DNA from 3 places in the Streptomyces sp. NRRL F-5650 genome. Region 1 is predicted to be linked to each of the others. Evidence: riboswitches for the same ligand, from Rfam matches in the RefSeq annotation. Region 1 holds a riboswitch; each other region holds the start of a gene.
The links. Region 1 has a riboswitch for cobalamin ahead of IG88_RS0123125 (ribonucleoside-diphosphate reductase subunit alpha). Riboswitches for the same ligand answer to the same signal wherever they lie in the genome.

Region 1 (3,244 bases):
CTCGCCGACGCAGAAGCACTTCGGCGGCTCCTCCGACGAGATCCCCGGCATCGGCGAGATCGGCTACATCGGTCTCACCGCCTTCGTGCTGAACGTCCTGGTCACCGTCGTCCTGACCGTCGTCCTGAGGGCGGTCAAGGCGCCCGACGGCGTCGACGAGACCAAGCCGGCCGACTACACGGCGGACGCCGGCGACCCGGGCGTCCAGGTGGAACTGCCGCCTGCCACGGCGGGCAGCTCGCACTAGCTCCCCTCCTCCAGCGGGCCGTCGGAGAAATCCGGCGGCCCGTTGTCGTACCCGTCGGGCACACTCGGCGGCATGGACTTCGTGATCCGGCCGGCGACGGCCGAGGAGTACGGCACGCTCGGCGAGATCACCGCGCAGGCCTACCTGCGCGACGGCCTCCTCGACTTCGGGGAGGACGACACGTACCTGGGCGAGCTGAGGGACGTGGCCAAGCGGGCGGCGGCCGCGGAGGTGCTGGTCGCCGCGGCGGACGGGCGGGTGCTCGGCGGCGTGACCTTCGTGCCGTCGGGCGGCCCGATGGCGGACATCTCGCGCCCCGGGGAGGCCGAGATACGCATGCTGGCCGTCGCCCGCGAGGCACGCGGCCGCGGGGCCGGGGAGGCGCTCGTGCGGGCCTGTGTGGACCGCGCCCGGGCCGTGGCGGGGTGCACGGGCGTCGTGCTGTCGACCCAGACCGCGATGCGCACCGCACACCGTCTCTACGAGCGCCTGGGCTTCGTCCGCACGCCCGGCCGCGACTGGAACCCCCTGCCCGAGCTGGACGACATCACGCTGCTCACGTACCGGCTGACGCTCTGACAGCGGCGCCCCGGCACCGGCGGGAGACCTCGCCAGGACACAACATCTGGGGGTGCTCGCGCCACCCGGCACAAGATGTATGCTCGTGCTCGCTGTCGCCGCAGGGGAATCCGGTGCGAATCCGGAACTGACCCGCAACGGTGTACATGCGTGCATCCGTACGTCTTCGCACGTGCGCGCACGCCTGTCCAGTCCGAGGACCTGCCGACAGTGCGCCCGGCCGTCCCGGCCCGGGTGCCATGACGTCCGGGCCTCGTGGAGTGGGCCGGTGGACGCGCGACGCCGCGTGCGCTCGTGTGCTGCCCCCTGCCCTCCCCCAGGCCCCGTGCCGAGCGAGGGAGTGCTCCACGTGACCATCGCGCCAGCCGACCCGGCTTCAGCGGACCCGGTGCCGGCTCCAGCCGCCCCGGGGACCGCCGCCCCCGCCCCCGGGGGACCCGACGGGCCCGGTGCCGCCCTGCTGCGGACCCTGACCGGGCTGACCGCCGATCTCCCCGACGCCGATCCCGGCCGGGTGGCCGCCGCCGCGCTCCGCGGCCGGTCCGCGCACGCCGACGAGGCCGAGCTGCGCGAGCTGGCCACGGAGGCCGCCGCGGGCCTGATCTCCGAGGACCCGGTCTACTCCCGGCTGGCCGCCCGGCTGCTGACCCTCTCCATCCGGGCCGAGGCCGCTTCCCAGGGCGTCGTCTCCTTCACCGACTCGGTCGCCACCGGCCACCGCGAGGGCCTGATCGCCGACCGCACGGCCGCCTTCGTACGGCTGCACGCGGACCGTCTCGACGCCCTCGTCGACCCGGACGCCGACGACCGCTTCGGCTATTTCGGGCTGCGCACCCTGTACAGCCGTTACCTGCTGCGCCACCCGATCACGCGCAAGGCCGTCGAGACGCCCCAGCACTTCCTGCTGCGGGTCGCCTCCGGGCTCGCGGAGGACGACACCGTCCGGTCCGTGGACGAGGTCGCCGCCCTGTACGGCCTGATGAGCCGCCTGGACTACCTCCCCTCCTCCCCCACCCTCTTCAACTCCGGCACCCGGCACGCCCAGATGTCGTCCTGCTACCTCCTGGACTCCCCCAAGGACGAGCTGGACTCCCTCTACGACCGCCTCCACCAGGTCGCCCGCCTGTCCAAGCACGCCGGCGGCATCGGCATCGCCTACTCGCGCGTCCGCTCCCGGGGTTCACTGATCCGCGGCACCAACGGGCACTCCAACGGCATCATCCCGTTCCTGAAGACGCTGGACGCCTCGGTCGCCGCCGTGAACCAGGGCGGCCGGCGCAAGGGCGCGGCGGCGGTCTACCTGGAGACCTGGCACGCGGACGTCGAGGAGTTCCTGGAGCTGCGGGACAACACCGGCGAGGAGGCCCGCCGTACGCACAACCTGAACCTCGCGCACTGGGTGCCGGACGAGTTCATGCGCCGCGTGGACGCCGACGGGACCTGGTCGCTGTTCTCCCCCGCCGACGTGCCGGAGCTGGCCGACCTGTGGGGCGAGGAGTTCGACGCGGCCTACCGGGAGGCCGAGGCGAAGGGGCTCGCCAGGAAGACCCTCCCGGCCCGTGAGCTGTACGGCCGGATGATGCGGACCCTCGCGCAGACCGGCAACGGCTGGATGACCTTCAAGGACACCGCCAACCGCACCGCGAACCAGACCGCCACCCCGGGCCACGTCGTCCACTCCTCCAACCTCTGCACGGAGATCCTGGAAGTCACCGACGACGGTGAGACGGCGGTCTGCAACCTGGGCTCGGTCAACCTCGGCGCCTTCGCCGACCCCGCGAGCGGCGGCATGGACTGGGAGCGCCTGGACGCCGCCGTCCGCACCGCGGTCACCTTCCTGGACCGGGTCGTGGACATCAACTTCTACCCGACCGAGCAGGCGGGCCGCTCCAACGCCCGCTGGCGCCCGGTCGGTCTCGGCGCGATGGGCCTCCAGGACGTCTTCTTCCGGCTGCGCCTGCCCTTCGACTCCCCCGAGGCGAAGGCCCTGTCCACCCGCATCGCCGAGCGGATCATGCTGGCCGCGTACGAGACCTCCGCCGACCTCGCGGAACGCAACGGCCCCGCGCCGGCCTGGGAGAAGACCCGTACGGCCAAGGGGGTGCTGCACCCGGACCACTACGGCGTCGAGCCCACCTGGCCGGAGCGCTGGGCCGCGCTGCGCGCGCGCATGGCGACGACCGGGCTGCGCAACTCCCTGCTCCTGGCCATCGCCCCGACCGCGACCATCGCCTCCATCGCCGGTGTCTACGAGTGCATCGAGCCGCAGGTGTCCAACCTCTTCAAGCGCGAGACCCTGTCGGGCGAGTTCCTCCAGGTCAACTCCTACCTGGTGGACGACTTGAAGCGGCTCGGTGTGTGGGACGCCCGCACCCGTGAGGCGCTGCGCGAGGCCAACGGCTCGGTGCAGGGCTTCTC
Region 2 (3,244 bases), on a different contig from region 1:
GGCCCCGAGGCCCCCCTCATGGCCGTCGGCAGCGGACTCGCCCTGCTGGCGGTGCGGCGGCGGACGGGCGTGGACCAGCGGGCGAGCGCGATCCTCGCCACGGCCGGTTCGACCGCCGCGATCTCCACCATCCTCGGCGGCCCGATCGCGGCGGCGGTCCTGCTCATCGAGGGGGCGGGGCTGGCCGGGACCCAACTGGTCGCCCTGCTGCTGCCCTGTCTGCTGGCCAGCGCGACGGGCGCGCTGGTCTTCACCGGCTTCGGGCAGTGGACGGGGCTGAAGATCGGCGCGCTGTCCCTGCCCGACCTGCCGCCGCAGGCCGGGCCCGACGCGGGCGACTTCCTGTGGGGGCTGCCCACGGCCGCCCTCGTCGCCGTCCTGGTCACGCTGGCCCGCGCGCTGGGCCGCCGCACCGTCACCTGGACGCGGCAGCGCACCGCCGCCCGCACCGTCGCCTGCGCCGCCGCGGTCGGCGTCTGCGTCTCCGCGTACGCGCTGATCACGGGCCGCGACCCGGCCGAGGCCGCGCTGTCCGGCCAGGCCGCCCTCGCCCAGCTCGCCGCGCACCCGCACGCCTGGTCCGTGGGGGCGCTCGTCGCGCTGGTCGCGTGCAAGGGGCTGGCCTGGGGCATCGCGCTGGGGTCCCTGCGCGGCGGCCCGATCTTCCCGTCCGTGCTGCTGGGCGCGGCGACCGCCCTGGCCTGCTCCGGGCTGCCCGGGTTCGGCGTGACCCCGGCCCTCGCCCTCGGCATCTCGGCCGCGGCGGCGGCGGTGACCGGGCTGCCGCTGGCCAGCGCGGTCCTGGCGGTGCTGCTGATGGGCCGGGACTCCCACGACCAGATGCCGCTGATCGTCATGGCGTCGGTCGTCTCCTTCGTCGTGGCCCAACTGGTGCGCCGGGACGGGACGGACCCGGAGAAGGCACCGGCGACGGGGGCGCAGCGATGACCGGCCGGACGGACGCCACGCCCCCGGACCCCACGCCCCCGGAGCCGGCCGGCCCGGCCCACGACGGCGGCGTACCCCGCCGCACCGGGTGGGCCGCCGGGTGGGCCGCCGTCCGGCCCTGGCTCGTCCGGACCGGGATCGCGGCCGCCGTGGTCGTGGCCTACTTCCTGCTTCCCCTGGACCAACTGGGCCCGCAGCGGCCCGTACTGAGCTGGGCGCTGTTCGCCGTGCTGCTCACCGCGGTGGCCGTGGCGCTGCTCCGGCAGATCCGGCACGTCCTCCTCAACCGTCCCGACACCCGGCCCGGGGTGGTCATCTCCCTGCTGATCGTCCTGTCCGTGCACGTCTTCTCGGCCGGGTACTACGCCCTCGCGAAGCAGCCCGGCGAGTTCAGCGGGCTGCACACCAAGATCGACGCGCTCTACTTCACGGTGGTGACACTCGCCACCGTCGGGTACGGCGACATCACCCCGCAGGGCCAGGCCGCGCGCGTCGTGGCCGTCCTCCAGATCACGTACAGCTTCGTCTTCCTGACCGCCGCCGCGACCGCGCTGACCACCCGGATGCGGGACATGGTGGTCCGGCGCCCCGAGCGGAACCGGTCACGTTGACATGCCCCGAGGCGCCGGGCGGGGGCGCCTGCGGGGGCCGGAGGCCCGCTTGTGCGCACCCCCGGGTGCGCACTACTGTCGCCACGCCTTGGTGAACGGGAAACCGGTGTGATGCCGGTGCGGCCCTCGCCACTGTGAATCGGGAAGTCCGGCTCCGGCCCTCACGGGCAGCCACTGGATCGCTTGCGGTCCGGGAAGGCGGAGCACGGGCGGTGGTACCCGTAAGCCAGGAGACCGGCCAAGGCGCGTCGTCCATCCACGAGGTGCTGGAGAGGGTCTGCTGAGCCATGCACATAGCCGAGGGCTTTCTGCCACCGGCGCACGCGATCGCCTGGGGTGTCGCGTCCGCGCCGTTCGTCGTCCACGGAGTCCGGTCACTCACCCGTGAGGTCAGGGAGCATCCGGAGAGCACGCTGCTCCTCGGCGCCTCCGGGGCCTTCACCTTCGTCCTGTCGGCCCTGAAACTGCCGTCCGTCACCGGGAGTTGCTCCCACCCCACCGGTACCGGCCTGGGCGCCATCCTGTTCCGGCCGCCCGTCATGGCGGTGCTGGGCACCATCACCCTGCTCTTCCAGGCCCTGCTGCTCGCCCACGGCGGGCTGACCACGCTCGGCGCCAACGTCTTCTCGATGGCGGTCGTCGGCCCCTGGGCCGGGTACGGCGTCTACCGGCTGCTGCGCCGCTGGGACGTGCCGCTGATGGTGACCGTGTTCTCGGGCGCGTTCGTCGCCGACCTGTCCACGTACTGCGTGACCAGCGTCCAGCTCGCGCTGGCCTTCCCCGACCCGGGCAGCGGATTCCTGGGCGCGCTCGGCAAGTTCGGCTCGATCTTCGCGGTCACGCAGCTCCCGCTGGCGGTGAGCGAGGGCCTGCTCACGGTGATCGTGATGCGGCTGCTGGTGCAGTCCAGCAGGGGCGAACTGACCCGGCTGGGCGTGCTGCTGACGAAGACGGCGGCGGGCACGGGGAACAAGGAACGGGCGGTGGCCCGATGAGCCGGAACGCGAAGATCAACGCCCTGCTGCTGCTCGCCGTGGCCGCGCTGGCCGTCCTGCCCCTGGTGCTGGGACTGGGCGACCACAAGGAGGAGCCGTTCGCCGGGGCCGACGCCGAGGCGGAGACCGCGATCACCGAGATCGAGCCGGACTACGAGCCCTGGTTCTCCCCGCTGTACGAACCGCCGTCCGGGGAGGTCGAGTCGGCGCTGTTCGCGTTGCAGGCCGCGCTCGGCGCGGGCGTGCTGGCGTACTACTTCGGGCTGCGCCGGGGCCGTCGCCAGGGCGAGCGGCGGGCGGTGGCGGCCTCCGGGACCACGGCGCCCACGACGGTCTCCGGGACCACGGCGCCCATGACGGCCCCCGCGGCCACGACGGCCACGGCCGCCACGCGGGACGCCCCCGAAGGGGACTGAGTGCTGCCGATCGACGCGGCGGCGCACGGCAGTCGCTGGCGCCGCCGCCATCCCGTGGACAAGGTCGTACTCGGTCTCGGCCTGACCGTGCTCGCGATCTCGCTGCCGCCCTGGCCGGGCGCGGCGCTGGTGCTGGTGACGGCGCTGACGGTGCTGCTCGGCCCGGCGGGCGTGCCCGGACGCCGGCTGTGGCGGGCCTACCGGGTGCCGCTGGGGTTCTGCGTGACGGGTGCGCTGCCGTTGCTCGTGCAGGTCGGCGGCCCGGACGGGTTCC
Region 3 (3,244 bases), on a different contig from region 1:
CGCCGCCGCCCACGCCGAGCACGACGACCAGGACGGCGCCGGTCGAGGCGCCGGAGGAGACACCGAGGACGAAGGGGTCGGCGAGCGGGTTGCGCAGCAGGGACTGGAGCACGGCCCCGCACACGGCGAGTCCGGCACCGCACACCGCGGCCAGCAGGGTGCGGGGCAGCCGCAGGTCCCAGACGATGCCGTCGCGGATCGGTGACACGTCCCCGGCGGTGGTGCCGGCGCCGAGGTGGGCGGCGATCACGGACCACACGTCGGCGACGCCGATGTCCGCCGGGCCGACGGTGACGGCGACGGCCACGGAGGCACACAGGGCGACGGTCCCGGCCGCCGCCCACACCAGGGGGGCATGGCGCGGCGCGCGTATGCCGGGGGCGGTGGCCGTCCGGTCCGCGGACGTCACTTGGCGAGCCCGAACTCGCGGAGCGCCGCCGCCACTTGTTCCACGCCCTCGACGGTGCGGATGGTGGGGTTCATGGCCTGCCCGCTGAGCAGGACGTAGCGCTTCTCGCGGACGGCGGTCATGTTCCTGGTCACGGGGTCGGACTCCAGGAACTCGATCTTCTTCGCCGCCGTTTCGGCCGTCTGCGACCTGCGGGTGAGGTCGCCGAGGACCAGGACGTCGGGGTCCCGGTCGGCGACGGTCTCCCAGCCGGCCTGCGGCCACTCCTCGCGGGTGTCCTCCATGGCGTTCCGGGCGCCGACGGCCCGGGTGATGACGCCGGGGGCGCCGCAGCAGCCCGCCAGGTAGGGCGAGGCGGAGTTGGCGAACCAGTACATGAGGGTGACGCCGGAGGCGTCGATGCCGGACGTCGCCCTGTCGACGCGTGCCTCGAGGTCCTCCACGAGCTTCTCGCCGCGCTGCTCGACGCCGAAGAGGCGGGCCAGGTCGCGGACTTCGCCGTAGACCGTGTCCATCGTCAGGGTCTTGTCCCGGACGCCGTCGCCGTCGCCGCTGTTGTCCTTGCCGGCGCAGTCGGACGGGGACAGGTAGGCCGGCACGCCGAGTCGCGTGAACTGGTCGCGGGTGGCCACCCCGCCGGTGCCGAGCGTGGAGGCGAAGGAGGCGGCGACGAAGTCGGGGTCCGCGTCCAGGACCGTCTCGAAGGACGGCATGTCGTCGGAGAGCCGGGGGACGCCCGCGTTCGCCTTCTCCAGTCCCTTCATGACCGGGTCGGTCCAGGTGGCGGTGCCCGCCATGCGGTCGGCGAGGCCGAGGGAGAGCAGGATCTCCGTGGTGCCCTGGTTGAGGGAGACCGCCCGCCGCGGCGGTGCGGTGACCCGGACCTCGTGCCCGCAGTCACGGACGGTGCGCGGGTAGCCGGCCGTGCCGCCCCGTGCGGCCGAGTCGTCGGCCGTACCGGAACCGGAACCGCAGCCGGAGGCCAGCAGGGCGAGGGACAGGAGCAGTACGGGACCGCGCGGGGCGCGGCGGAAAGGAAGAGGGCGCCGGAGGCCGGCGGGACCTGCTGCGGACAAGGCGATCCTCTGGCGTCGAGGGCTCATGCGCGGAGCCCGTCCGTACGATGCGGCCCGCGCCGCACGCGGCACGGGGTGCCAGCAGGTCTTCGGACTCGGGTTCGACCGGACGGAACGCCTTCCCGGGCGGCGTGCGCCGCCCAGTGGCCCGTGTTCCGCCCGTCCCCCTCACCGCTGCGCGTCAGTTCCGGATTCGCACCGGATTCCCTGACCCACCAGGTGGGTTCGACTGGCCTGCGCAAGCTACCACAGGGGCGTCTGGGCGTTCAGAGCGGCGTCGCGGCCCGCAGGATGAGGAACATGGTGACGGCGGCGTTCGCGGACGACATCGCCGAGACGGCGGTGCCGGCGGCCGCGGTCCACGCCGCCAGGCCCGCCGAGGTGGACACCGGGGGCCAGGGGCGTACGGAGGGGGCGGGGCCCAGCAGGGCGGCCACCCGGCGGGGCACCGGGCCGGGCGCCGCGAGACCGGCGAGGGTGGCGACGGGGGTGCCGCGGGAGACGAGGGCCGCCTTCCCGATCGCGGTCGCCACCGCGCGGCGGTCGCCGACCGCCCGTGCGGCCGCCTCGTCCGCCCACCGCTCCGTCGTGTACGCGACGGCCGTGCGCAGGGGGCGCAGGAACGGGTTGGCCAGTGCGGCGAGCCGGACGGCGAGCAGGAAACGGTGGTGCCGGGCGGCGAGGTGGGCGCGCTCGTGGGCGAACAGCGCGCGCCGTTCACCCGGTTCGAGACAGTCGAGCAGGGCCGTGCTCACCACCACGCGGTCCCGTCGCCCGCCGGGCAGCGCGTAGGCGTAGGGCACGTCGTCCGGCAGTACGGCCACCCCGGTGCCCGGCAGGCCGGCCAGTGCGCGGTGGGCGCGACGGCGCACCCTGCCGTGCCGCCACAGCGCCCGCGCCGAGGTCGCGACGACGGCGCACAGGGCGGGGATCGCCGCCTTGCCGACGACCTCGTCGTAGGGCACCGCCGCCCGCACCTCGGGGTCGGACCAGGCGTCGGGGAGCGGGTTGCCCGGCAGTTGGGCGGTGCCAACCACCATCACCAGGGCCAGGCACAGGGTGCTGCACAGGGCCATCACGACGGCGACGGCGCTGAGCAGCCGGGTCGCGGTCCGCGGGTGCAGGTGCTGCTCGGCCAGCCTGGCGATCGGCCACGCCGTCAGCGGCAGGACCAGGGGCAGGAAGACGAAGACCCCCATCCGGTGTCAGCCGTCCTCCGCGGCACGGGCGTGCCCCAGCAGTTCGCGCAGCAGCCGCTCGTCGTCCGGGTCGAGGCCCGTGACGAAGCTGGCCAGCACCGCTTCGCGGTCGCTCTCGGCGTCCAGGACCTTGCGCATCTTGCGCGCGGCCAGTCCCGCCTGGTCCGAGGCGGGCGTCCAGGCGAAGGAGCGGCCCGCGCGCTCACGGCTGACGGCGCCCTTCTCCAGGAGCCGGGTCAGGATCGTGATCACGGTGGTGTAGGCGAGGTCGTCGCCGAGGCGTTCCTGCACCCAGCCGGCCGTCGCGGGCCCGTCCGCCCCGCGCAGCGCGGACAGCACCAGCGCCTCGAGCTCGCCCTGCCCCCGCCGTCGCGGACGCCGGTCATCCGTCACGGCCCGCCCTCCTTCCACCGCCGGTCGTCGTCTTCCCGGGCGCCATCGTATAGAAGGCTTACTTCTACAGTGCTGTAGATTGACGACAGGTACGGAACGCAGCGAACGCGACGAAGGAGAACACCGTGGGAGTTTCCCTGGCCAAGGGCGGCAACGTCTCGCTCAGC

Region 2: it holds a riboswitch for cobalamin, as region 1 does, so the genes downstream of both, IG88_RS0119500 (energy-coupling factor ABC transporter permease) here and IG88_RS0123125 (ribonucleoside-diphosphate reductase subunit alpha) in region 1, are expected to answer to the same signal.
Region 3: it holds a riboswitch for cobalamin, as region 1 does, so the genes downstream of both, IG88_RS0112725 (ABC transporter substrate-binding protein) here and IG88_RS0123125 (ribonucleoside-diphosphate reductase subunit alpha) in region 1, are expected to answer to the same signal.

The regions. Positions count from the first base shown of each region.
Region 1 is NZ_JOGV01000028.1:34,157-37,400, reverse strand. Features, by position in the region: gene mctP (monocarboxylate uptake permease MctP) at 1-247, shown strand, start outside; gene IG88_RS0123130 (GNAT family N-acetyltransferase) at 320-826, shown strand; cobalamin riboswitch at 889-1,050, shown strand; gene IG88_RS0123125 (ribonucleoside-diphosphate reductase subunit alpha) at 1,176-3,244, shown strand, end outside.
Region 2 is NZ_JOGV01000020.1:49,748-52,991, reverse strand. Features, by position in the region: gene IG88_RS0119510 (chloride channel protein) at 1-948, shown strand, start outside; gene IG88_RS0119505 (potassium channel family protein) at 945-1,559, shown strand; cobalamin riboswitch at 1,632-1,817, shown strand; gene IG88_RS0119500 (energy-coupling factor ABC transporter permease) at 1,847-2,554, shown strand; gene IG88_RS0119495 (energy-coupling factor ABC transporter substrate-binding protein) at 2,551-2,970, shown strand; gene cbiQ (cobalt ECF transporter T component CbiQ) at 2,971-3,244, shown strand, end outside.
Region 3 is NZ_JOGV01000010.1:241,679-244,922, forward strand. Features, by position in the region: gene IG88_RS0112720 (iron chelate uptake ABC transporter family permease subunit) at 1-409, opposite strand, end outside; gene IG88_RS0112725 (ABC transporter substrate-binding protein) at 406-1,485, opposite strand; cobalamin riboswitch at 1,548-1,734, opposite strand; gene IG88_RS0112730 (M56 family metallopeptidase) at 1,752-2,684, opposite strand; gene IG88_RS0112735 (BlaI/MecI/CopY family transcriptional regulator) at 2,691-3,077, opposite strand; gene IG88_RS0112740 (TerD family protein) at 3,203-3,244, shown strand, end outside.